DNA from 3 places in the Marinomonas sp. 63XJN7_9_ISO-PGPR-S23-217 genome. Region 2 is predicted to be linked to each of the others. Evidence: predicted binding sites of a transcription regulator. Region 2 holds the regulator's gene; each other region holds the start of a gene.
The links. The regulator sigma-54, encoded in region 2, starts transcription at its own class of promoters, with help from an activator protein. The targets are predictions, from matches to a motif close to TGGCACNNNNNTTGCTNT.
Positions count from the first base shown of each region.

Region 1: hpxO (FAD-dependent urate hydroxylase HpxO) is a predicted target of sigma-54. The motif match lies at 2,987-3,004, and genes of this name have one in related genera.
Region 3: glnK (P-II family nitrogen regulator) is a predicted target of sigma-54. The motif match lies at 5,389-5,406, and genes of this name have one in related genera.

Region 1 is NZ_CM149678.1:3,524,576-3,532,550, reverse strand. Features, by position in the region: gene fucP (L-fucose:H+ symporter permease) at 1-1,148, shown strand, start outside; gene AC0VYI_RS16550 (DUF2127 domain-containing protein) at 1,383-1,892, shown strand; gene AC0VYI_RS16545 (fructosamine kinase family protein) at 1,959-2,720, opposite strand; gene hpxO (FAD-dependent urate hydroxylase HpxO) at 3,037-4,191, shown strand; gene AC0VYI_RS16535 (IS1182 family transposase) at 4,421-5,764, opposite strand; gene AC0VYI_RS16530 (ammonium transporter) at 5,863-7,170, opposite strand; gene AC0VYI_RS16525 (P-II family nitrogen regulator) at 7,225-7,563, opposite strand.
Region 2 is NZ_CM149678.1:3,134,298-3,142,272, reverse strand. Features, by position in the region: gene mgtE (magnesium transporter) at 1-1,257, opposite strand, end outside; gene AC0VYI_RS14705 (HPr family phosphocarrier protein) at 1,266-1,535, opposite strand; gene AC0VYI_RS14700 (PTS sugar transporter subunit IIA) at 1,560-2,012, opposite strand; gene AC0VYI_RS14695 (RNA polymerase factor sigma-54) at 2,030-3,520, opposite strand; gene lptB (LPS export ABC transporter ATP-binding protein) at 3,608-4,333, opposite strand; gene lptA (lipopolysaccharide transport periplasmic protein LptA) at 4,334-4,864, opposite strand; gene lptC (LPS export ABC transporter periplasmic protein LptC) at 4,848-5,414, opposite strand; gene AC0VYI_RS14675 (calcium/sodium antiporter) at 5,414-6,376, opposite strand; gene AC0VYI_RS14670 (ABC transporter ATP-binding protein) at 6,603-7,346, shown strand; gene mlaE (lipid asymmetry maintenance ABC transporter permease subunit MlaE) at 7,346-7,975, shown strand, end outside.
Region 3 is NZ_CM149678.1:798,701-806,675, forward strand. Features, by position in the region: gene AC0VYI_RS03735 (COG3904 family protein) at 1-79, shown strand, start outside; gene AC0VYI_RS03740 (DUF1289 domain-containing protein) at 134-457, shown strand; gene radA (DNA repair protein RadA) at 482-1,870, opposite strand; gene AC0VYI_RS03750 (GNAT family N-acetyltransferase) at 1,961-3,508, opposite strand; gene AC0VYI_RS03755 (ammonium transporter) at 3,672-4,952, opposite strand; gene glnK (P-II family nitrogen regulator) at 4,993-5,331, opposite strand; gene AC0VYI_RS03765 (accessory factor UbiK family protein) at 5,956-6,351, shown strand; gene AC0VYI_RS03770 (TIGR02450 family Trp-rich protein) at 6,365-6,592, opposite strand; gene AC0VYI_RS03775 (YifB family Mg chelatase-like AAA ATPase) at 6,708-7,574, shown strand.

The DNA of each region.
Region 1 (7,975 bases), 390 kb from region 2:
GTAATCTTGAGTCGGCACTGGTTCAATTTGCTTATTATGGCGCATATTTTTGTCTGGCATTACCTGCTGCATTTATTAACGTACGTTTTTCTTATAAAACGGGTGTATTGACAGGTCTTGGTCTAGCGACGCTTGGCGCGTTATCGTTTTACCCTGCTAGTGTCTCAATGACATATGGCGCTTTTCTGGCTGCCTTGTTTATTTTAGCGGCTGGCTTGTCTATTCTCGAGACGTCGGCAAACCCATTTGTGATGGCGATGGGGCCAAAGTTGACGGCCACTCGACGTCTAAATCTTGCTCAAGCGTTTAACCCAGTGGGGACCAATATTGGTGTTTTGTTAGCATCGACTTTGATTTTGCCAAACTTAAACCCTGCCACCGCTGAGCAGCGTGCCGCCATGGCACCTCAGGCTCTAGCTGCCATTCAGCATTCTGAGTTGGATGCGGTGATGACCCCTTACGTCGGTATGGCATTCTTCCTGATTATTATCTGGATTATGATTGCGTTGGTTAAGCTACCCAAGTCTGAAAAAGTGGCTGAAAAAGTCGATCTTACCGATAAAGATCATTATGGTTTTATTGCCACCTTGGGTCGTTTGATTAAACTTCCAAACTATCGCTGGGGGGTGATCGCTCAGTTCTTTAATGTTGCTGGTCAGACCTGTACTTGGACCTTCACTATTCAATACGTTCAGTCTGCGATGGGGGGCAGTGCTACCCATGCCAGTGATTATCTTCAGTACAGCTTGCTCGTGTTTCTTGTTTCTCGCTTTGTCATGACATGGTTGATCGGTATTTTCCGTCCAACGCTTTTGTTGGGTGTTATGGCACTATTAGGTACCGCTTTGTGTGTGTATGCAGCAATTAACCCTGGTATGTCAGGTGTATGGGCGATTGTCATGATTTCTGCCAGTTTGTCTTTGATGTTTCCAACGATTTACGGCGTGGCATTAAACGGCCTAGGTAAAGATGCTAAATTTGGCTCTGCTGGCCTTGTTATGGCGATCCTTGGTGGGGCGATTATGCCGGTAGTTCAAGGCGGGGTGATTGATTCTTATGGTGCTGCCATGTCTTATATTGTGCCGGGTATTTGCTTCCTCGTTGTGTCTTTTTATGGTTTCTCTTCAATGAAGCGCGTAAAAGACTGATTAATAATATTTCTTTCACGTCATTCGTGGTTAGATTAGAGCCCAAACTCATTTCAATGAGTTTGGGCTTTTTTGACCCCGCTTTCTAAGAGAGGTTTGTTATTAAAGTGTCATGATTGATTGTGTTTTATGTAAAATTGTGGTTTTTTCTTTTTGACGGTAAGCGTCTCTTTATAGAATGAGCGCCTATATTTTTCTGCCTTTGAGCATTCTTTTTGATAGTAAGAGTCGTATATGAAATTTTCAGGTCTTAAGACCATTGCTTTTCTTGAGGCATTAAAAGGGGCGGCAGCCTTGTTGCTCGCAATTGGTATCCATATCTTGGAAGGCGTTAATTTACATGTTGAGGTGTTAAAGTTATTAACCCATTTGCACTGGAATGCTGATGGCCATTATGCGCAGATGTTGTTGCATGCGGTTGATGGTTTAACTCACTCCAGTTTTACGCTGGTGACTGTGATTGCTGTATTTTATGCCTTAGTGCGTTTTGTAGAGGCTTATGGTTTGTGGCACGAAATGCGTTGGACTGAATGGTTTGCCTTTTTGAGTGGTGCGGTGTATTTGCCTTTTGAGTTTTATGAAATCATAAAAGATCCGAATCTCGTGACTGGGGCGGTATTGGGTATTAACTTGATTGTCGTTGCTTACATGTACACGATTTTGAAAAAACATCCAGATGGTAAAAAGCATACAGGTGGTAAAAAACACCCAGATGGTAAAAGCCAGCGATTAGTTGAGGAATGATAAGAGACTTTCGCCTCCTGATATACAGGAGGTGCGATTTAAATACGTTGAAACAGGCCGAGTCCACTATAGATTCAGCCTGTCAATTGATTGAAAACAACGCTCACAGTCGCTTAAATAGCTAGCACCAAATAGATTATAGTGGTTTAAATAGTGGTAAAGGTTGTAGATATCACGTTTGATTGCGTAGTGTTCAGAACGGGGAAGTATTGCGTGATATGAGCGATAAAACGCCTCGCTAAAGCCACCAAATAGTTCCGTCATGGCAATGTCGACCTCGTTATCACCTTGGTAAATAGCGGGGTCTATTAGCCACACATCTTGTTCATCAAACAGAACATTGCCAGACCACAAATCACCATGGAGCATCGTTGGCTGATGGCAATGTCGATTTAAAAAATCAATCAAATGTGCTTTTTGCTTATCTAGTTGGTTTTGAAATTGCTCAGCCACACTGGCGTTTTTGACCATTTGAATTTGAGCTTCGAGACGATAAGAAACATAAAAAGCCCCCCAATTATCCGACCAATTATTATATTGTGGGTTAAGTCCAATATAATTGTCGTGATCGAGGCCGTAACGTTTTAGTGGATGAGAATGAAGCATGGCAAGGCCTCTGCCTAGTTGAGCCATTTGTTGTTCGCTGGCATGGGTTTGCTTAATCGCTTGCATGCTAATGGTGTCTTTATCTGCAAAGTAGACTTGTGGAATGCGAAGTAGCCTAATGCCCGTATTGTCGAGCAACGTCCGCAACCGTTCCAGACCTACTTTCTCTTTGATTAACTGGTCTCGATAAAGACTTCGATTTTTCTTTTCATGGACTGTCATTGTTATTTTTGTCCTCTAGTGCTGTTAACGCTTTGAAGTTTAAATTGCCATGACTTGACTAAACTAGCAAGTGGGTTTATGGGGAAAATCAATTCGATAGTTTTTATTTATAGATAAATAATATTAGTCTAAGTTTGCTTGATGTAAGGCACTTATATCTTCCTTAGATTTGCGTTATCGTCAGACTATGGAAACAAATGTTTCGGAATTCTAATTATTAAAAATAAATATCTTTTTCATTCAGGTGCGCTGAATCAGTAAGTGGTTGGAACGCATTGTGCTTTGTGAGGATATCGATCATAAGAGGATAGAAAGCATGAAAGCATTGATTATTGGCGCGGGCATCGGTGGTATGTCAGCCGCAGCCGCCTTAAAGCAGCAAGGTGTTGATTGTGATGTTTTTGAAGCAGTAAAAGAGATTAAGCCTGTTGGAGCGGCCATTTCAGTCTGGTCTAACGGGGTGAAATGTATGAATCATTTAGGGATGGGGCACATTATGGATGATCTTGGTGGGCCTATGCGAGCGATGGCGTACCAAGATGGCAAGTCTGGAGAGGTCATGACCCAGTTTAGTCTCATGCCCTTGATTGAGGCGGTGGGAGAACGACCTTGTCCTGTTGCTCGTGCTGGGCTGCAAGTACAGATGATTGATCATTGGGGAAGAGATCAGGTGCAATTTGCCAAACGACTGGAGCGTGTTGAACAAACCGATACCGGCGTGGTCGCTCATTTTACTGATGGCAGTATTGCTCATGGGGATTTTATGATTGCCGCCGATGGTGCACATTCTGTTGCTCGGTCCCATGTCCTTGGTTATCAAATTCAGCGACGTTACGCAGGGTACGTTAATTGGAATGGCTTGGTGAAAGCGGATGAAGAAATAGCGCCATTAGAGCAATGGACGACCTTTGTTGGTGATGGGAAGCGTGTATCAGTGATGCCGATTGCAGGAGGGCAGTTTTACTTTTTCTTTGATGTCCCATTACCTCTTGGCTTACCAGAAGACCGTGCGACAGTAAAAGAGAATCTAAAAAACTACTTCGAAGGGTGGGCCGATCCGGTACAACTTTTGATCGAGAGAATTGATCCTGAAACGACAAATCGTATTGAAATCCACGATATTGAACCTTTTAGTAGTTTTGTTAAAGGTCGTGTTGCGTTGTTGGGAGATTCTGCGCATTCCACTACGCCGGACATTGGGCAAGGTGGCTGTTCTGCAATGGAAGATGCCGTCGTACTGGGGCAATGTTTTGCTAAAACAAAGGAGGTAAAAGAAGCGTTATTACAGTATCAAAGCTTACGTCATGAGAGAGCCAAAGATCTAGTGTTAAAGGCCCGTAAGCGTTGTGATGTGACCCATGGAAAAGACATGTTGGTAACGCAAGCTTGGTATGATGAATTAAGACAAGAGACAGGTGAAAACATTATAGCTGGTCTTAAGGATACTATTTTAGGCGGCCCTTTAGGTTAAATTCGCACTTTATAAATTACTGAACAAAAAGAAAAAGGGCGCTCTTGTAAGCGCCCTCAGGTTACTGATAAACCCCAGTTTTTTGCTGGGGTTTTATTTTTCTGAGTCTTTTGCTCACATTCCTTCCTAAGTGACTCAAGATATCTCATTAGTTACTTAGAGCTCTTTGAGGCCTTTTATTAAGGCTCTGACTATCGATTTCGTCATTTTTTTGAACAAATAAAAGCCTCTAGCTAAGCATTAAGGCTATCTTTTTCATATTTTGGGCGGCTGCCGTTAATAGACATTGAGAAGCTACTTTATCTGTTCCTCGAAATCGTGCATATCGATAGCCATGCAGCTCTTTTGCGTCGGCAAAACTTCGTTCCACGGTTTCCTTTCGTCTGGCATAAATGACTTTGCCTAATGGGGTTAGCCGATGGGCATTGATGCGTTCTTTGCTATCTTCCCAAACATGACGCGTAATGGTTTTGACCGATTTTTTGTTTGTGGTGCAGCGGTGCTTTTCTGGGCAGTTCGCGCAGATCAGGCTATCTGAGTCGTAGTGACGGTAACCTTCTCGAGAAGTGGTTTTGTAAATGAGTTTTTCACCTTGCGGACAGAAGTAGACATCTTGTTCCCTGTCGTACTTGTATTCGCGTTTATAGAAGAAGCCTTTCTTGTGATTAGGACGACGATAGCCCATCACGGCATAGATATGTCGTTCTTCTAACCCATGACAAACTGCCGAGGTAAAGTACCCCGCATCGACTCCGACCGATGTGATGAAAAGCTTAAAGCGTTCTTTGATTCGGTCCAATCGCTCTAAATAAGGGACAGCATCGTGGACATTGCCTGCGGTGACGTGTACGTCAGTAATAATGTTGCAACGTGCATCAACCGTTCGGTGATCTAAGTAGAAGAACCCTTTGGGCTTAGTATCTCGTACCATATAGCCACTCTCTGGATCCGTCGTACTCTGCTTGATTTCACGACTCTCCACCTTGTTTTTTTCAGGTGGTAAAGGCTTTTTTCCATGAACGAGTCGATCCTCCTCAACGGCCTTATCGAGCTCATCCATATACGCCTGTCGGGACTGTTCAACCACTACTTTTTCAAAATGCTTTTTGTTCGCATTGGCTTTAAGGTGTGTGGAGTCCGTATAAAAGGTGTTTCCGCCAACTAACTTGTGTTTTATAGCCTGGAGTACGATCTCATCAAAGATCTTTTGATAGATATCGGATTCCTTAAAACGACGTGTGCGGTTTGCACTCAAAGTGGAAGCATCGGGAATTTTGTCAGTCAGGCCTAAACCTAAGAACCAACGATAAGCGACATTAACTTGAACCTCTCTAATCAACTGACGTTCACTACGAATACCAAAAAGGTAGCCAATAAATAGCAACTTAAACATGAGAGTAGGATCGAGAGCGGGACGACCGTTATCCGCGCAATAAAAATCCTTCACAAGATCATGTAGAAAGGAAAAATCAATAATTCGATCAATCTTGCGAAGCAAGTGATCACTGGGGACGAGCTCGTCGATGGAAACAAACTCTAAAGTAGACTGGGTTTGAGGGCGTTCTTTAAGCATGCCGTTATTATAAAAAATCCCCGCCGAATGGCGAGGACTTTATCAGCAGTCTGAGGGCGCTCTTGTAAGCGCCCTTTAGATATTTGTGCTGGCAGTGATTATTCGTATAGCTGCTCGCCATGTAGAGATGTATCAAGGCCTTCGGTTTCTTCTTCTTCAGTTACTCGGATGCCCATAACCATATCAATTGCTTTAATGATGATAAAGGTCATAATCGCATCGTAAATAATGGTAAAGCCTACCCCTTTTGCCTGAATAATCACTTGGCTAAGAATACTGCCGTGTGCATTATCATTCAGGCCAGCACCGCCGAATATGGCCGCTGAGAATACGCCAGTTAGTAGTGCGCCAATAATGCCTCCTACCGCATGAACACCAAAAGCGTCCAATGAGTCATCGTAGCCAAGCATTTTTTTCAGGTAGACAGAAGACCAGAAAGTACCAAGACCTGCTGCGATACCAATTGCGAACGCACCGATTGGTCCTACAAAGCCTGATGCTGGGGTAATCGCTACAAGACCGGCAACCGCACCTGAACTCATACCGAGAAGAGTTGGTTTGCCGCGAGCTGCCCATTCAACAAACATCCAAGCCATTGCTGCAACCCCTGTTGCAATTTGTGTCACGGCCATCGCCATGCCCGCTGTACCGTCTGCTGCTAACTCAGAACCCGCGTTGAAGCCAAACCAGCCGACCCACAGAAGAGACGCACCAACCATGGTATAGACAAGGTTAACGGGAGGCATTGCTGTTTTTCCATAGCCTTTACGTTTGCCAAGTACTAGTGCTGCAACTAAACCTGCGACACCCGCATTAATGTGCACAACGGTACCGCCTGCAAAATCTTGCACGCCGTCGCCACCGAGCCAACCGCCACCCCAAACCATGTGAGCAATAGGGGAGTAAACTAACAAGGACCACAAACCCATAAACCATAGCATGGCAGAAAACTTCATTCGTTCTACAACGGCACCAATAATCAAGGCCGGTGTGATGATTGCGAAGGTCATCTGAAAGGTCATGAATACCGATTCAGGAATAGAGCCACTTAACGTTTTATAACCAATACCGTTTAGAAACAGTGCACTTAGGTTACCAATAAACGCACCATCGCCTTTAAAAGCAAGCGAGTAACCAGCGATTGACCAAATAATGGTAATCAAGCAGGTGATAGCGAAAGTCGCGGCGGCAACAGACAGTAGGTTTTTACGGCGCACCATACCGCCGTAGAAGAGGGCAACACCCGGAATAGTCATCAATAGCACCAACGCTGTTGATGCCATCATCCACGAGGTATTCCCACTATCAAGGCTAGGTGTATCAGCCATTGCTTGGGAGGGAATCATCCATAGACTAAGTAGAGATAGAGCTCCACCTATGGTCGGTATTAGTCTTTTAATGTTCATCAATATTGCCTCTGTTTTAGCTATATTTATGGTAGGGGGATGTGTTATTGATTATTAGAGAGCATCAGAGTCGGTTTCTCCGGTGCGGATCCGAATAGCCTTCTCAAGTGTCAATACAAAGATTTTGCCGTCGCCAATTTTGCCTGTATTAGCTGATTGGCAGATAACATCCATAGCCTTATCAACTAATGCGTCATCTAAGGCGACTTCAATTTTTACTTTTGGCAAAAAATCAACGACATATTCGGCGCCACGATACAATTCTGTATGCCCTTTTTGTCGTCCAAAGCCTTTGACTTCTGTTACGGTAATACCACGAACACCTATTTCGGAGAGTCCCTCACGAACTTCATCAAGTTTAAATGGCTTGATGATAGCAATAAGCAGTTTCATATATGCCTCCTGAGATTTCTTATTTTCTAACGCGACAAAGAAATGTGTTTTTATGTGACTAATTATTCCTATAGCAGACACCGTGCCATATGTGCTGTTTACATAAAAATTAAAGCAACCCATGATGTTTTCTAGGGATCAAAAGGATAAAACGTGTCAAAATAGCGCTTCATTATTTGTTTTTGCCCTAACATGGAGCGTTTTATGGAGAGGTGTTGCTCTTTTTTGGTGCTATAAATGATGGTAAATTGTCATTATTTCGTATGATTTGAGTAAAATATAAGAAAATATGAACACTTGTTCAATTTTCAATGTGTCGGTTTTTTTAGAGCAGCCGTTTATGCCTAAATTCAGAAGTAAGCACTGCTGTTTCAGGGCAGTAAATTTTATTCCCTTTACTTTACATCTTCCT
Region 2 (7,975 bases):
GATACCAAGTTTTTTTAAGAAAATTGGTAAAAGAGTTCCAGTCAGTGCAGCAATCAAAAGGTTGATGATTGTCGCCCCCGCAATGATATAGGCAATCTTGATGTTGTCAAACCAAACTGCTGTCAGTATGGCAATAATGGCTGACCAAAGGAGTCCGTTGAGTAGGCCGACAATCAGTTCTCTATTTAATAGCCATCGCATATTGGCTGAGCCAATCTGATCCAAAGCGATCCCACGTATGACCAAAGTGAGAACTTGAGAGCCAGCAATGCCTCCCATGCTGGCGACAATGGGCATTAAAACGGCCAGTGCGACCACTTGGTTGAGCGTGTTTTGAAAAAGACCAATGACATAAGAAGCAATAAAGGCGGTGATTAAGTTGATGCCTAGCCAAACGGCACGGCGGCGTGTGGTTTTCATGATTGGCGAGAAGGTGTCTTCGTCATCGTCCAAACCGGCCATACTGAGCATGGAGTGTTCGGCCTCATCTCGAATGACATCGACTACGTCATCAATGGTAATGCGTCCAAGTAGCTTTCCTGTACTGCGATCAATAACGGGGGCGGAAACCAAATCCATTTTTTCAAACACTTGAGCGACTTCGCTTACGGATGTGTTTGAGTGGATGGTGGTGTGGTCAGTTTCCATAATGTCACGTACGGTGGTTTTTGGATCACAGACAAGGAGTTTTGCTAAGGGGAGGATCCCTAATAGTCGATTTGAACGACTGACAACTAATAAGCTGTCTGTCATGTCAGGAATTTGTTTATATTGTCTAAGGTAACGAAATACTCTATCTAAGGTGACATTAGGTCGAATGGTAATAGTGTCCGTGTTCATTAAGCCACCGGCGGAGTCTTCCGAGTAGCTTAATAAGGCTTCAACTCTTAGTCTATCCTGAGGGGACATGGATAAGAGTACTTCGCTTACCACTTTGTCTGGGAGATGTTGCAGTAAATCGGCTAAATCATCGCTTTCAAAGTGTTCAGATACCGCGACCACTCGATGGGTGCTCATGTTTTCCAAAAACTGTAAGCGTATGTCTTCGTTAAGATACTGAAGAACTTCGCCTTGGTTTTTGTCTTCAATGAGTTCCCAAAGTTGCTTACGTTCTTTAGGAGGTGAGGATTCTAGAAGGCTAGCAACCTCTTGTGCGGGTAAGGCGCCATTTAGCAAATAGCGCGTCTGTAGTGTGGCGCCAGACTCTAAAGACTCTGTGACCGTTTGTAGGTGGGCGAGTGTATTTTTATCTGGCATTGTTGTCCTTATTCGTCTTCTCCAAAGCGATTATTGATTAATGCAATAATCGCTTTGATGGCATCCTCTTCATCTTCTCCATTTGTTTTTATGGTGATGTTGGTGCCTTTACCAGCAGCTAGCATCATCATTGCCATAATGCTTTTACCATCAACGTTGCGCCCGTCTTTCTCGATGGTAACATCACAAGAAAATCGAGAAGTGGTTTCGACCAGTTTTCCTGCGGCTCGTGCATGTAGGCCAAGTTTGTTGATGATGGTGACCGACTCTTCCAACATACCTTTTTCCTTATTATATTAAATCTAATTCAATAGTGATTCTAATTCATCAAGAAGGGCTTGGTTGGTCTCGGCCGCTCTTAATTTATCGAGTTTTTCGGTAGACTGCGCCAACTCAGCAATTTCTGACAGGGTTGATAAGTGGTTATCGCATTCGCTAGGAGGCACGATTAAAGCAAAAATTAAATCCACGTTTTGCTTATCCACGGAGTCAAAGTTAATGGCGGATTGCAATGACATCACAACCAGAGCTGTATGGTTAGCGCTTTCCAAACGGCAATGGGGGATGGCAATACCATTGCCTATGCCAGTACTACCAAGTTTTTCGCGTCCTAATAATGCATCATAAATTGCTTCGTTGTCGCAATGTAATCGATTTGACGCAACATCAGCAATGCTTTCTAGTACGCGTTTCTTGCTAATAATATCCTGTTTGGCGATAACGAGTTCAGCTTTCAATATAGATTTCAAAGGCATAAAGAAATGTATCCGTATTAGAAGAGTCGTTTACGTTCATTAGAAGGCGGAATATTCATCGCCTCGCGATATTTTGCCACCGTTCGTCTAGCAACCTGAATACCCTGTTCCGCTAAAATGCTGGCTAGTTTGTTGTCGCTAAGCGGTTTTTTGGCAGGCTCTTCGTTAACGAGCTTCTTAATCATAGCTCGAATAGCGGTCGAAGAACATTCCCCTCCAGAAGCGGTATTGACATGGCTGGAAAAAAAGTACTTCAGCTCAAAAATGCCTTTTGGGGTATGCATGTATTTTTGTGTGGTTACTCGGGAAATAGTGGACTCATGCATGCCTACTTCTTCTGCGACATCATGAAGTACCATGGGTTTCATCGCTTCTTCACCAAGCTCAAAGAAATCGATTTGTCGATTTACGATGCAGCTGGTGACTTTTAGTAAGGTTTCATTACGGCTTTGCAAGCTTTTCATGAACCATTTAGCTTCTTGTAAGGAGTTTTTGATATACGTGACGTCTTCTGATGTGGAAGCCGTTGATGCCATGGCCGAATAGGTTTCATTTATCTTAACCGGTGGAAGAGCGTCATTGTTCAGTTCAACTTGCCAGACGTTATTACGCTTTCTAACAGACACATCGGGGATAACATAATCCGTATCGTCTGCATCAATAATGGATCCTGGTCGTGGATTGAGTTGTTGTATTAGTTCAATCACTTCTTTGAGTGATTCTTCTTTCAATTTTGTTTTCCGGCTTAACTGTGCAAAATCGCGATTACCCAGCAGAGGTAAATAATTGTCTACTAAATTATAAGTACTTTTGTACAAAGGATGATCGCGGAAAAGTTCTAATTGAACTAACAGGCAATCACGCAGATCAATAGAACATACGCCGACCGGATCAAAGCGTTGTAAACGGTGTTGAACAGCAATGACTTCATCAAGCTCAAGGTCTTCAAGTTCAGTGCTCAATGATTCCCAAATGTCATTTGGGGTAATACTCAAGTATCCGTCGGACTGAACGCATTCAATGATGGCGTAAGCAATTTCAATATCCCGATCAGACATGTGCGTGAGATTAAGTTGCCAAATTAAATGGTCTTGAATGCTTTCTTCTGGCGCGCTACGACTTTCAAAATCCCCATCATTTTCATAGTTATTTGAGTGGCTGACAGACGCTGAATTTTGATAGGTATCATCCCAGTCACTATCAATGGATAACTCTTCTGGAATGCTGTCAGTCCATTCTGATTCGACTTTTGCTTCTTCGCTATTATTTGACTCAGCCTTTTTCTCGGCAGAGTGTGTGTTATCACTGTCGCGTTCTCTCAATGCGGATGAGGTATCACTTGAGGTATATTCCTCATCGTCAATTTCCAGTAGTGGATTAGACTCCAAAAATTCATGGATCTCCTGTTTTAGATCCAGTGTTGAAAGTTGCAGTAGACGAATGGCTTGCTGCAGCTGTGGTGTCATGGTCAGTTGTTGACCGAGCTTTAATTGCAAAGACTGCTTCATAGAGCAACTCTTTTATCGTTAAGTTGAAAGTAAGAAATATGGAACAAGTTATGCATGTTACTCCCTTTGAGTTGCAAAAATAAGAGGTTATAAGCGGAAGTCGTTACCTAAATAGACTTTTTTCACTTGTTCGTTGTTGATAACCGTGTCAGCATCCCCTGATGCGATGATATGACCATTACCAACAATGTAGGCTTTATCACAAATGTCGAGGGTTTCCCTGACGTTGTGGTCGGTAATTAACACCCCAATACCACTTTCTTGTAAGTGCCTGATAATGAGCTTTATATCACCCACTGAAATAGGATCCACACCAGCGAATGGTTCGTCAAGTAATATGAACTTGGGGTTCATCGCCAGTGCCCGCGCGATTTCAACTCGGCGCCGTTCACCACCAGACAATGCCATACCCAAGTTAGAGCGAATGTGAGTGACATGAAATTCTTTTAATAAACTTTCTAGTCGTTCTTTTCTTTGAGCTTTATTAAGTTCTTTTCGTGTTTCAAGAATGGCATAAATATTGTCTTCTACCGACATTTTTCTAAAAATAGAGGCTTCTTGGGGGAGGTAGCCTATGCCTTTTTGAGCTCGGGTGTGCATGGCATTCTTGGTGATGTCTTGACCATCGATAAAGATGCCGCCAGCATCGTTGGTGACCATGCCAACGATCATATAGAAACAGGTTGTTTTGCCCGCGCCATTAGGACCAAGCAAGCCAACCGCTTGACCTGACTCGACAGAAAGTGACACATCTTTAACCACTTGGCGTTTTTTATAACTTTTTGCGAGGTTTTTTGCTTCTAAAACAGCCATTTAGTTCTCTTTTTTCTGTGAGGATTCTTGTTGTTTTTCGGTTTGTGGTTGTAGAGTCATAGAGACTCGGCCTGATCCTTCTTTTTCGGCGCTGAAGGTGCCATTGTTAATGTAGTACACAATATGGTCAGCAGTGATTTTATCGTCCATTCTATTCAGGTAGCCGTCTCCAAAAATTTCTACTTTGGACTGAGCCGTCTTATAGACAACTTTATTGCCACGGCTAATCATCATATTACCTTGCCAATCGATTTGCTGGCTAAATTTGGCAGGATGGCCCGTTGCGATTAGCTCGGTAAATTTACGTGTTTTAGGATTGGTGATGACTTTCAGATACTGAGCTTGAATTTCAATCGTACCTTGTTTTACAAATACGTCGCCCGTGTAAACGGCTTCGCCTGTTTTTTGATCAAAGTGGGCTTGATTGGACTGTATATTTAGTGGTTTGCTTGTGTCGTCTGGTAGCGCTACTACCCATTGGCTTATGAATAAGCTGGTTAATAAAGTACAGACCTTAATGTGTTGCTTCATACTGTCCTCTTACAGATCCTGTCATTTTAACTTCTTCTGTGTTGATATAAGTGACAATGACATCGGCAGTTGTTTCGCCTTGTGTTGAGTGGATTTTTGCATTTCCTGTACTCGTAAGTGACTGTTGTTTATCTAAATAGCGAATATTGTCCGCTGTTAGTGTGATGTCTGGTGAGTCTACGTAATGTTTTATGGCAGATGCATCATCTGTTAGTAGGATATCACTACTGCCATCTTCAATTATCCCTTTTTTTCCTTGTGCTTCCCAGTTCCCCGTTTTTTCTACTCTTTTTACCTTTGGGTTTTCGAGAAGTGTCTTTGCGCCCTTGTTGTAATGTAGACCTTTATCAGCGGTCAAGGTTTCTATCAGTTTGCCATTTTGATCAAATTCTGTAGCGTGTATTTTTGTAATGAAATAATCGGGGGTGCTGCTCAGATTATCAGTCTGAAGCAAGTTTTTATTATCGGATGAACCCGCCCAGAAAAAAAGAGTAATGATAACAATGCTGCCAGCCCCTAGTAGTAGTTTTTTGTGGCTTGCTTTGATCATTAGACAGAATCCCCAGTGCTAACGAAGAAAATATAGACAGCGTACGAAACGAGTAAGGGAATGGCTATCCAGCGTGGGATGCTTTGGTTTTTGGTTTTGGCAAATCCGTAGATGAGCAAGGATAGGGCAACGGTTAATCCTAGAACCCAATAGAAATCCCGTCCCGAAGTGGTTTGATCAATTACGCCAGGTGCGATTAACGCAGGTAGTGGTAACACTGTCGCCAAGTTGAACATATTTGAGCCTAAGATGTTACCAATGGCAATGTCATGGTGGCCCTTACGCACACTGCTGATGGAGGCGGCTAGCTCTGGCAGACTGGTGCCCACGGCCACAATGGTCAAGCCAATTACCATGTCGCTGACACCGAGAGCAGAAGCAATGCCAATGGCTCCCCAAACAAGTAATTTCGAGCTGCCAATCAGAACCGCTAGGCTGACAAATGAAATGCATAGGGATTTACTGACAGGGCTGCCATCATCCTCAGGTAACTCGCTGGAAAGTTGTTCTTCTAGGTTTTTGCTGCCTTTGAGCATGATGATCATCATGATAATAAACATGAAAACCAATACGATACCGTCTGAAAAGCTTAATGTGCCATCATGAAGTAGCCAGCCTGTCACCAAGGTGATGGTTAAAACAAGGGGGACCTCCTTGCGCATCAAATCTTTAGTAACTGGTACAGCGGAAAACAACAGGGTAGCGCCGAAAACCAATGCGATATTGGCAATGTTGGAACCTAATACGTTACCAATGGCAATGCCAGGCGCATTATCAAATGACGCAATCGCCGACACAACCATTTCGGGCGCAGAGGTGCCTAACCCAACCAATATTACTCCAATAACAATGGGGCTCACTTCTAGTTTTTCGGCAACGAGCGCCGCATGTTCAATGAATTTATCAGAACTAATAACCAGCAAGACTAAGCCTGCAATTAGAGCAGCGGAAAACAGCAGCATAACCTTTTATTTACTCATGAATCAAAAAGATGTCCCATTTAATGAGGTTTACTGTGTAAATTCAAGACTTGATCTTTGAAACAATTTCGATTCCGTTTATTGTGCGATTCTATTTTCTAAGGGCGGGTGTTAGTATCAGCGACTATTATATTGGGAAAGGATAGGTGGGTCCGTGCTGGATAGGTATATAAAAGTACAGAATCTTCGCTTTTCAAGAGGGGAGAGGGTGATATATGAAGATGTGTCGCTGGATATTCCTCGTGGAAAAATCACTGCTGTGATGGGGCCAAGTGGAACCGGAAAAACGACTCTCTTAAAGCTAATCGCTGCGCAGCTTTATCCAGACAGTGGTCATATTTTTGTTGATGGGAAGGATATTCATTCCTTGTCCCGTTCAGATTTATATAAAGTAAGAGAGAAAATGGGCATGCTTTTTCAAAGTGGTGCCTTATTCAGTGACATGTCTGTTTTTGAAAATGTTGCTTTTCCTTTGCAAGAACACACCAATTTTGATGCGAGTAAAATCGAAAGCATTGTGCTTGAAAAATTGCACAGCGTGGGGTTGCGAGGAGCTGCAAGGTTATTTCCCTCTGAATTGTCAGGGGGGATGGCTAGACGCGTAGCCCTTGCTAGGGCGATTGCATTGGATCCTGAGCTGGTTATGTTTGATGAACCATTTACAGGTCAGGACCCCATTTCTAAAGGTGTTCTGGTCGAGCTGATTCGTCAGTTAAACGATGGGTCAGGCATTACTTCAATCGTAGTGTCCCATGACGTAGAAGAGTCGTTATCCATTGCGGATCATGTCTGTATTTTGTCTGGTGGTCGAGTTATTGCTCAAGGGACACCCACTGATATCCGTGCCTCTGACGATGCTCAAGTAAAACAGTTCTTAAATGGTGAGCCCGATGGTCCAGTTCCATTTCATTATCCGGAAAGTGTTGCTGATGAACAGAGGAGTCAAAGATGATGAATAGTTTGATTTCTTTGGGCGCTGGTTTTTTAGATTGGTTGGAGGCGGTTGGAAGAGCGGGAATATTTATTGTTCAAAGTCTCGTTCGTTTACCCGTTCGATTAGGGGAATCCATTAACCTTTTGATTCGTCAGTTGTATTCAGTGGGCGTGTTATCTCTGGTTATTATCATTGTATCCGGTACTTTTATCGGAATGGTGTTATCCCTACAAGGTTATAGTATTTTGGCAAAATTTGGCTCATCAGGATCTGTTGGTCAATTGTTAGCCTTGTCTTTGTTGCGTGAATTGGGGCCAGTGGTTACGGCGTTGTTATTCGCTGGTCGAGCTGGGTCATCGCTTACTGCCGAAATAGGTTTGATGAAGGCAACAGAGCAGCTCTCCAGTTATGAAATGATGGGGGTGGATCCTTTACGTCGTGTGATTGCGCCGCGTTTTATTGCTGGTGTGATTTCTTTGCCCTTGCTTAGTTTTGTGTTTTCGGCAGCTGGTATCATTGGCGGTATGCTTGTCTCTGTTGGTTGGCTTGGTGTGAGTGATGGGGCGTTTTGGACCCTTATGCAGCAATCCGTTAACTTTGATACGGATGTCATGAATGGAGTAATCAAAGCGGTAGTATTTGCTGTT
Region 3 (7,975 bases), 2.3 Mb from region 2:
TCTAAAGGCGGCACCAGCGGACCGAGTGTATTTCCTCTCTCCAGAAGAAATGTACGATTACAAACTGATTACCGAATAAGCTATGCTTTCTTAAGGTAGAGGTTGATTTTTGATAAACATAGACGGAGGGGAGATGGAACAGATTGAGCTTTTTGCCATTGAAAGCCCCTGCCGTGGTATCTGTGTGAACAGTGCTAAAGGGTTTTGTAAAGGCTGTTTGCGTAGCCGTGAAGAACGCTTTGAATGGTTTTCCTTATCGAATGAGGCACGATTTATTATTTTGGAACGCTGTAAACAGCGTCGTCAGCGTTTACTTCGAGCCCGAGAAGAGCGACTTAATCAGCATTCTGAAAAAGCCTTACCCTATGGCATGGATGAAGAGGTTATTGGGGATCAGGAGAATGAAACCCCAGCCGAGGCCGAATTATTTGAGTTAACGCAAGAGTCCTTTTATTAACTCAGTTTTCTGTCTAATCTACCCTTAGCGATCAAAAATCGCATCAAGTGCTTCCGATAGCCGATCCACACCAATTACCTTCATTCCTTCAATGGGCTTCTTAGGACAGTTGGCTCGGGGAACAACGGCCTTGGTAAAGCCATGTTTGGCGGCTTCACTGATGCGTTCTTGCCCTGACGGGACGGGACGAATCTCACCGGACAAGCCTACTTCACCAAGGACGACCAAATCATGGGGTAATATCTGGTCTCGAAAGCTTGATACCACGGCTGCAATGGCCGCTAAGTCGGCGCTGGTTTCTAATACCTTAACGCCACCGACGACGTTTAAATAGACGTCTTGATCAGCCGTCAATAATCCCCCGTGTTTGTGGAGGACCGCCAGTAGCATCGCCAGACGATTGTGATCAAACCCTACAGTGACGCGCCGTGGATTACCCAGTGCGGAGTCATCCACCAAGGCTTGCAGCTCGACGAGTAATGGACGAGTGCCTTCCCAAACGACCATCACCAGACTGCCCGCAGCGGGATAATTACTGCGATTTAAGAAAATAGAGCTTGGGTTTTTGACTTCTCGTAAGCCGTTTTCCAGCATGGCAAATACCCCCAGCTCATTAATCGCGCCAAAGCGGTTTTTCATGCCGCGTAAGGTGCGAAAGCGCGAGTCTTCCGATCCTTCTAATAACACCGAGCAATCTACCATGTGCTCAAGCACTTTTGGGCCGGCCAGTGAGCCATCTTTGGTAACGTGTCCAACAAGCAAGACTGCGGTTTGGGTTTGTTTGGCGAACCTAGTGAGTACAGCGGCACTTTCGCGTACCTGTGAGACGCTGCCTGGAGCGGATTCCACGCCATCCAAATGCATGACCTGAATGGAGTCAATGACCATGACTTTCGGTTTAACTTGTTGGGCGATGGTTAGGATGCTTTCTACATTGGTTTCAGAAAGCATTTTTAGATTTTTGGTTGGCAAGCCTAGCCGTTGAGCACGCATGGCTACTTGCTGTAAGGATTCTTCCCCCGTGACATAAAGGGCACTTTGTTGTTGCGCTAGCCAGCACATGGTTTGTAATAGCAGGGTACTTTTCCCGGCACCCGGATGACCGCCAATCAGTACCACGCCACCAGGAACGAGCCCACCACCGAGTACCCGATCAAACTCGCTTGCCCCTGAACTAAAACGAGGTACTTCCCCTAAATCGACCTCGGATAAATCTTGAATACCCGTGGTGGATCCGGCGTACCCTTGATAGCGTGGGTCTTGACTGGCAGAAACGCGGGCAGATGTCTTGCCAGAGGTGAGTTTTATTTCTGACAAAGAATTCCACGCGCCACAGGCTTGGCATTGCCCTTGCCATTTTGCGTAGTCTGCGCCACATTCGTTACATACAAAGGCTGTTTTTGCTTTGGCCATAATGAGTCTTCTGTCGTAAAAAAGATCATGGCCTTAAATGGCCATGATCGGGGGATAACATGTTTAGTTTACTTTGGGTAATAGCCGATTCTAACCCAAATCTAAATCCTTATTCCCTTTCCATTGAATGGAATATAGATCTAAACGTCGGTCTTTCAGGTTGTTTACTGACCCCTCACTGCGCGTTTGTTTGAGTTTGTCTAAGTCCAAATCAGAGAACATCAGCATTTCGGTATTCGGGGTGGTTTCCGCCATGACGGCATCGTGTGGATAGGAGAAGTCGGATGGGGAAAAGACGGCTGCCTGGGAATATTGCACGTCGAGGTTTTCGACTTGAGGCAAGTTACCACAGCTACCACAAATCACCACATAGCATTCGTTTTCAATAGCACGGGCTTGAGCACAATTACGCACACGTAGATAACCGTTTTTGGTATCCGTCCAAAAGGGCACAAACAAAATATCCATGTCCTGCTCGGCCAGTAAACGGCCCAGCTCGGGGAATTCCACATCATAACAAATCAAAATACCAACACGCCCTGCATCAGTGTCGAACACACGCAGTTCGTTGTCTCCTTGGATGACCCAATCGCGGCGTTCGTGTGGCGTAATATGGATTTTACCTTGTTCTTCAATGGTACCATCACGACGGCACAGGTAGCTCACATTGTATAAATCATCCTCTTCAATCACGGGCATGGAGCCAGTGATGATATTGATGTTATAGCTGACCGCCATTTGCGACATTTCCGTGACAAACAGCTCGGTAAAGCTTGCAAGAAAGCGTACCGCCTCGGTCTGATTAGTTTGATCAGGGCTTAACCCCATTAATGGCGCATTGAAAAACTCGGGGAAAAGGGCGAAATCACTTTTATAGCTCGACAAGGCATCAATGAAATATTCCACTTGTCTGAGTAGCTCTTCAACATTCGCTACTTCCCGCATTTGCCACTGTACTGCACCGATACGAACTTGTGTTTTACGGGACTTCAGTACGGTTGTTTCAGGCTCGTAGAAGATGTTTTTCCATTCAAGAAGGGTTGCGTAGCCTTGCGACTTTTCATCTTCAGGCAGGTAACTTTTTAATAAACGCGTTACCTGAAAATCATTAGAAAGTTGGAAGGATAAAATCGGGTCGTAAATTTTACGATCACTGACGGCTTCCAAATATTCTGCTGGGGTCATCTCATCGGAATGTTCGTGATAGGTCGGAATACGACCACCCGCGAGGATCGCACGCAAATTATGTTGGCGGCACAGTTCTTTACGTGCCTCGTATAGGCGACGTCCTAGTCGGAAACCTCGGTACTCAGGGTGAATTAATACATCCAAACCGTACATGGCATCGCCGTTACGGTCATTGAGAATGGTTTCTTTTTTACCGATAAGATCTTCATAGGTATGGGGGTTACTAAAACGCTGATAGCTCACTTGAACCGAGAGCGCGATACCAACGATATCCCCATGGTCTTCAAGACAAATTTGTCCCTCAGGAAAGTCGTTAATGAGTTTACTAATGGTGTGCTCAGACCAAGCCCCACCGATGTCGTTATAGACTTGGTCCATAAGTTCTTTTACTTGTTCGTAATCCGCGTGTTCTATATTACGGATTTTTAAATGCATATCTTCAAGCATAATGGCCTCTATGGTGTCTTTTGGACAAGTCTTACTGTTATGTGGGTGAATGTCACTTTATAAAGCCTTAATTCTGCTTTTATTCCCTAAAAAAGAAAACCCCGCCGAGGCGAGGTCTTGTATGATCAGTAGCAAATCAGTAAATAAAGAGAGCTAACTGAACGTGTTAGTTTTTGGCAAATTCAGGGTAAGCTTCCATACCGCATTCCGACAAATCAACACCTTCGTACTCTTCTTCTTCAGAGACTCGAACGCCCATGACGGCTTTGATGATCAGCCAAACAATCAAGCTAGTGACAAACACCCAAACAAAAATTGTCACCGCACCGGCGATTTGGCCGAAGAAGGTTGTGCCAGTGTTTGTTAGTGGCACAGCTAATAGACCCCATAGGCCCACCACACCGTGAACAGAGATGGCACCCACTGGATCGTCTATTTTCAGTTTGTCTAGTGTCAGGATGGCAATAACCACTAAAAGACCGCCGACAACACCGATGAACGTAGCACCAATAGCCGAAGGCGTAGAAGGTTCAGCCGTAATGGCCACCAAGCCAGCTAATGCACCGTTCAGCAACATCGTTAGATCCGCTTTTCCGAACAGAATACGAGCGAGCAGTAACGCTGCTACAGCACCACCAGCAGCGGCGGCATTGGTATTTAAGAATACCACTGCGACGGAGTTGGCGCTGGTAATATCACCTAGCTTCAGAACAGAGCCACCGTTGAAACCGAACCAGCCCATCCAAAGGATGAAGGTACCCAGCGTCGCTAGTGGTAGGTTTGCACCAGGAATGGCGCGAACTTCGCCATTTGGGCCGTATTTTCCTTTACGAGAGCCCAGCACAAGTACACCAGCCAATGCTGCAGACGCACCCGCTAAGTGGACGATACCAGAACCTGCAAAGTCAGAGAAACCCAGATCGCCAAGGCTATACATACCAAATACAGAGCCGCCACCCCATGTCCAGTTGCCTTCCATTGGGTAGATAAAGCCTGTCATCACAACGGCAAAGACGAGGAAAGACCAAAGCTTCATACGCTCTGCAACGGCACCAGACACAATAGACATGGCCGTAGCAACAAACACAACTTGGAAGAAAAAGTCAGAGGCATCGGCATAGACCGAGCTACCATCAAAGCCGGCTTTAGCTGATTCTGCAAGCACGGTGCTGACCAGAGTATCGGCGCTGCTGGCTCCATCTAACTGAATGCCAGATAAGAACCAAGTGCCACCATACATAATGGCATAACCACAGATCATATACATGATACAAGCAATGGCGTACAAGGCGACGTTTTTGGTAAGGATTTCTGTGGTGTTTTTAGAACGCACAAGTCCCGCTTCTAGCATGGCAAAACCCGCTGCCATCCACATAACCAAAGCACCCATTACAAGGAAGTAAAAGGTATCCATGGCATATTGTAATTCGAAAATATTGTTTTGCATGTTTCGCCCCCCTTAAAGGCTTATAAGAGTCGATCGTGGATCAGACTGCGTCTTCGCCAGTCTCGCCTGTACGAATACGTACGGCCTGCTCAAGGTTAACGATAAAGATTTTACCGTCGCCGATTTTGCCGGTATTGGCTGCATTTGAAATGGCTTCTACTACTTGGTCCTTCATATCGTCAGCTATGGCAAGCTCGATTTTCACTTTTGGTAGAAAGTCCACAACGTACTCCGCGCCACGATAAAGTTCGGTGTGGCCTTTTTGACGTCCGAACCCTTTTACTTCTGTCACGGTAATGCCTTGTACTCCGATTTCAGAAAGGGCTTCTCGAACATCATCGAGTTTGAATGGCTTGATGATGGCAGTGATAAGCTTCATATCCACATATCTCCTTTAAAAAGTCTGGCTTAGTGTCGTGTTGCAGGTAAGTCCTACTATTCAATATGCGTGCCATAAATGGCAGTCGCCGCAATAGTCAAGGATTTGTCGAGATTGTAAATAAAATAAGCACGAAAACAGACATTTCTCGCCCCTTTTTAGTGCGAATTTAGTGGGGATTGGGCTCTGTTTGTGCTTTTTAGTGGTGCGATGATTTGGTTGACTTAATAGCGATTTTAGAAGGATTTAACTATCTCATTGCTTTTTATGGCAAATATCGATAACGCTTTGAGCATGATGAAAGCGATTTTCGCGGTTATAGCTCGTTTATGACTTAAAAGAGGGATCTGGGCTGCACAAAAACTAGGCATAGTGACTCAGTAGAGTGTGGGCTTTGTAAACTTCCTATGCCAGAAAAGGATTTCTTTGAGACAGTCTGTCTTATGATCTTTATACTAGTCGGTAGGAAAAGAGGTCGTTATGACGAGGTGATTGTGATGAGTCAGGTGTGGTTTTCTTGGTCGCTTCTTCTTAGAGAATGCCATTAAGTCATGTTATTGTTAGTTCGTCTTGATGTTACTTACTTATACTTTATACACAGCAAACAAAAGGGGAGATGGCGAGATGATTGATCAATTTATTAAACAGCTTAGTAGTGGTCTTGAGCAAGCGGCTGAGACCTTAGGGAAATTGCCAAAAGAAGAGATTCGCGCTCAGTTAGATCAAGTGGCACGTAATACATTGAAAAAGATGGACTTGGTGACTCGCGAAGACTTTGAGTTACAGTCTGCCATGCTGGCGAAATATCGAGAGCGCTTAGTCGCATTAGAGTCGCGTATTGATGAGTTGGAAAAGGCCGCAGAGGCGCCAGCTAAAAAAGAGCCAGCAAAAAGAACACCTACGAAAAGAGCACCCGCGAAAAAGGCTGCCCCTAAAGCGGAGGCCGCTCAAGAGGAGTCCACAGACAAGGCCGATACAAACAAAACTGATACGGACAAGACAGACACAAAAGACGTGTAATCTGTCGATGAGGTTATTGCCAGCCTTGTTTCCAATGGTCAGGTGACTTGAGATCCTGCCATGGAATTGTGTACTGTGTATGAGTGAGGACGGCCTCGATCACGCATTGCGTGATGATCTCTTGGTCGTCCCTGATAAGCTCTGTGACAAGAAAATGCTTTTCTTTCTTCTGAGGCGATGTGGATGTCCACTTTGATAAGAGTAGTTTTTTGGGATTAATTTGATTCATAGATGCTTGCATGCCTTCATTATTGTCTCGTGTTCTATTCGATACGCAGGAGCGCGAAATTCGGATGGTTATCGTGGCAAAAAAGAGGCTGAATTTACATAAAGAATAATGAGATCAAGGAGTGATCGTGAGTTTAGCCACAATATATGGCCGCGCCCGTGTTGGTGTTGCCTCCCCTCTTGTTACCGTAGAAACCCATATTTCCAATGGGTTGCCTTCTCTAAACATTGTTGGCTTACCAGAAGCCGCTGTTCGTGAAGCGAAAGATCGTGTGCGTAGCGCCATCATTAACAGTCATTTTGAATGGCCAACACGGCGCGTCACCATTAATCTTGCACCGGCTGATTTGCCCAAAGAAGGGGGGCGATATGATCTTGCCATCGCGATTAGCGTGTTAGCGGCGTCTGGTCAATTGGAGGAAGTTAATTATCGTGATTACGAATTTATTGGTGAATTGGCGCTGTCTGGTGAGTTAAGAGGCGTCTCAGGATTGTTACCTTCTGCTATTGCATGTCATCAAGCGAACCGACAATTGGTGTTGCCCTCAGAAAACCAACAGGAGGCGGCCTTAGTGGAAGGGGATGCCGTTCATGCCACTCATCTTACGCAAGTGACGGCTCACTTACTAAAACATGCCCGTTTACCTGATTGTATGCCTGCGCCGCCAGAGCCTCCGGCGTTAGATCATAAAGATATGAAGGATGTAAAAGGCCAATATCAAGCTCGCCGAGCCTTGGAAGTGGCCGCAGCAGGACGCCACAATTTACTGTTTATTGGGCCTCCAGGGACAGGTAAAACCATGTTGGCGTCCCGCTTACCTGGCATTATGCCAGCAATGATTGAAGAAGAAGCATTGGCGGTTGCTTCGGTGCAGTCGGTTGCTGGGCGAAAAATGGGGGCCGAGTGGCATTGGGGGGAACGACCCTTTCGCTCGCCTCATCATTCTAGTTCCGCTGCTGCACTGGTGGGCGGTGTAAGAAATATTGCTATTTGATAATAAATGATTTTCGTTGATATTTTACAGTGATAAATGATATTGGAGTTATTGTTGCTTTGGTTGAGTTGTGAGTATCCAATACTGGTAATATGAAAGGAAATCACACGCTTATTTATTATTCTAAAAAGGAAGGTGATGTCAGTGCTACATCATGCTCTTAAGATCATAGTCTCCTTCACACAATGGGTTGCCAACACTTCCAGCAATATCACAGCCTTATTAGAGAGCAAAGTTGTCAACTCTGAAATGAAATCGAGGTTTGTTGACCTTGCACCAACAGATATGGCTGATGAGACTGGTGTATATTCCGAAGCGATTTGATTTACAATGAATAACGCAAAGGTATCCTTATAGCAGCAACACCTAGTCGCAGACAAATTAGAAAAGTTACAAGATTA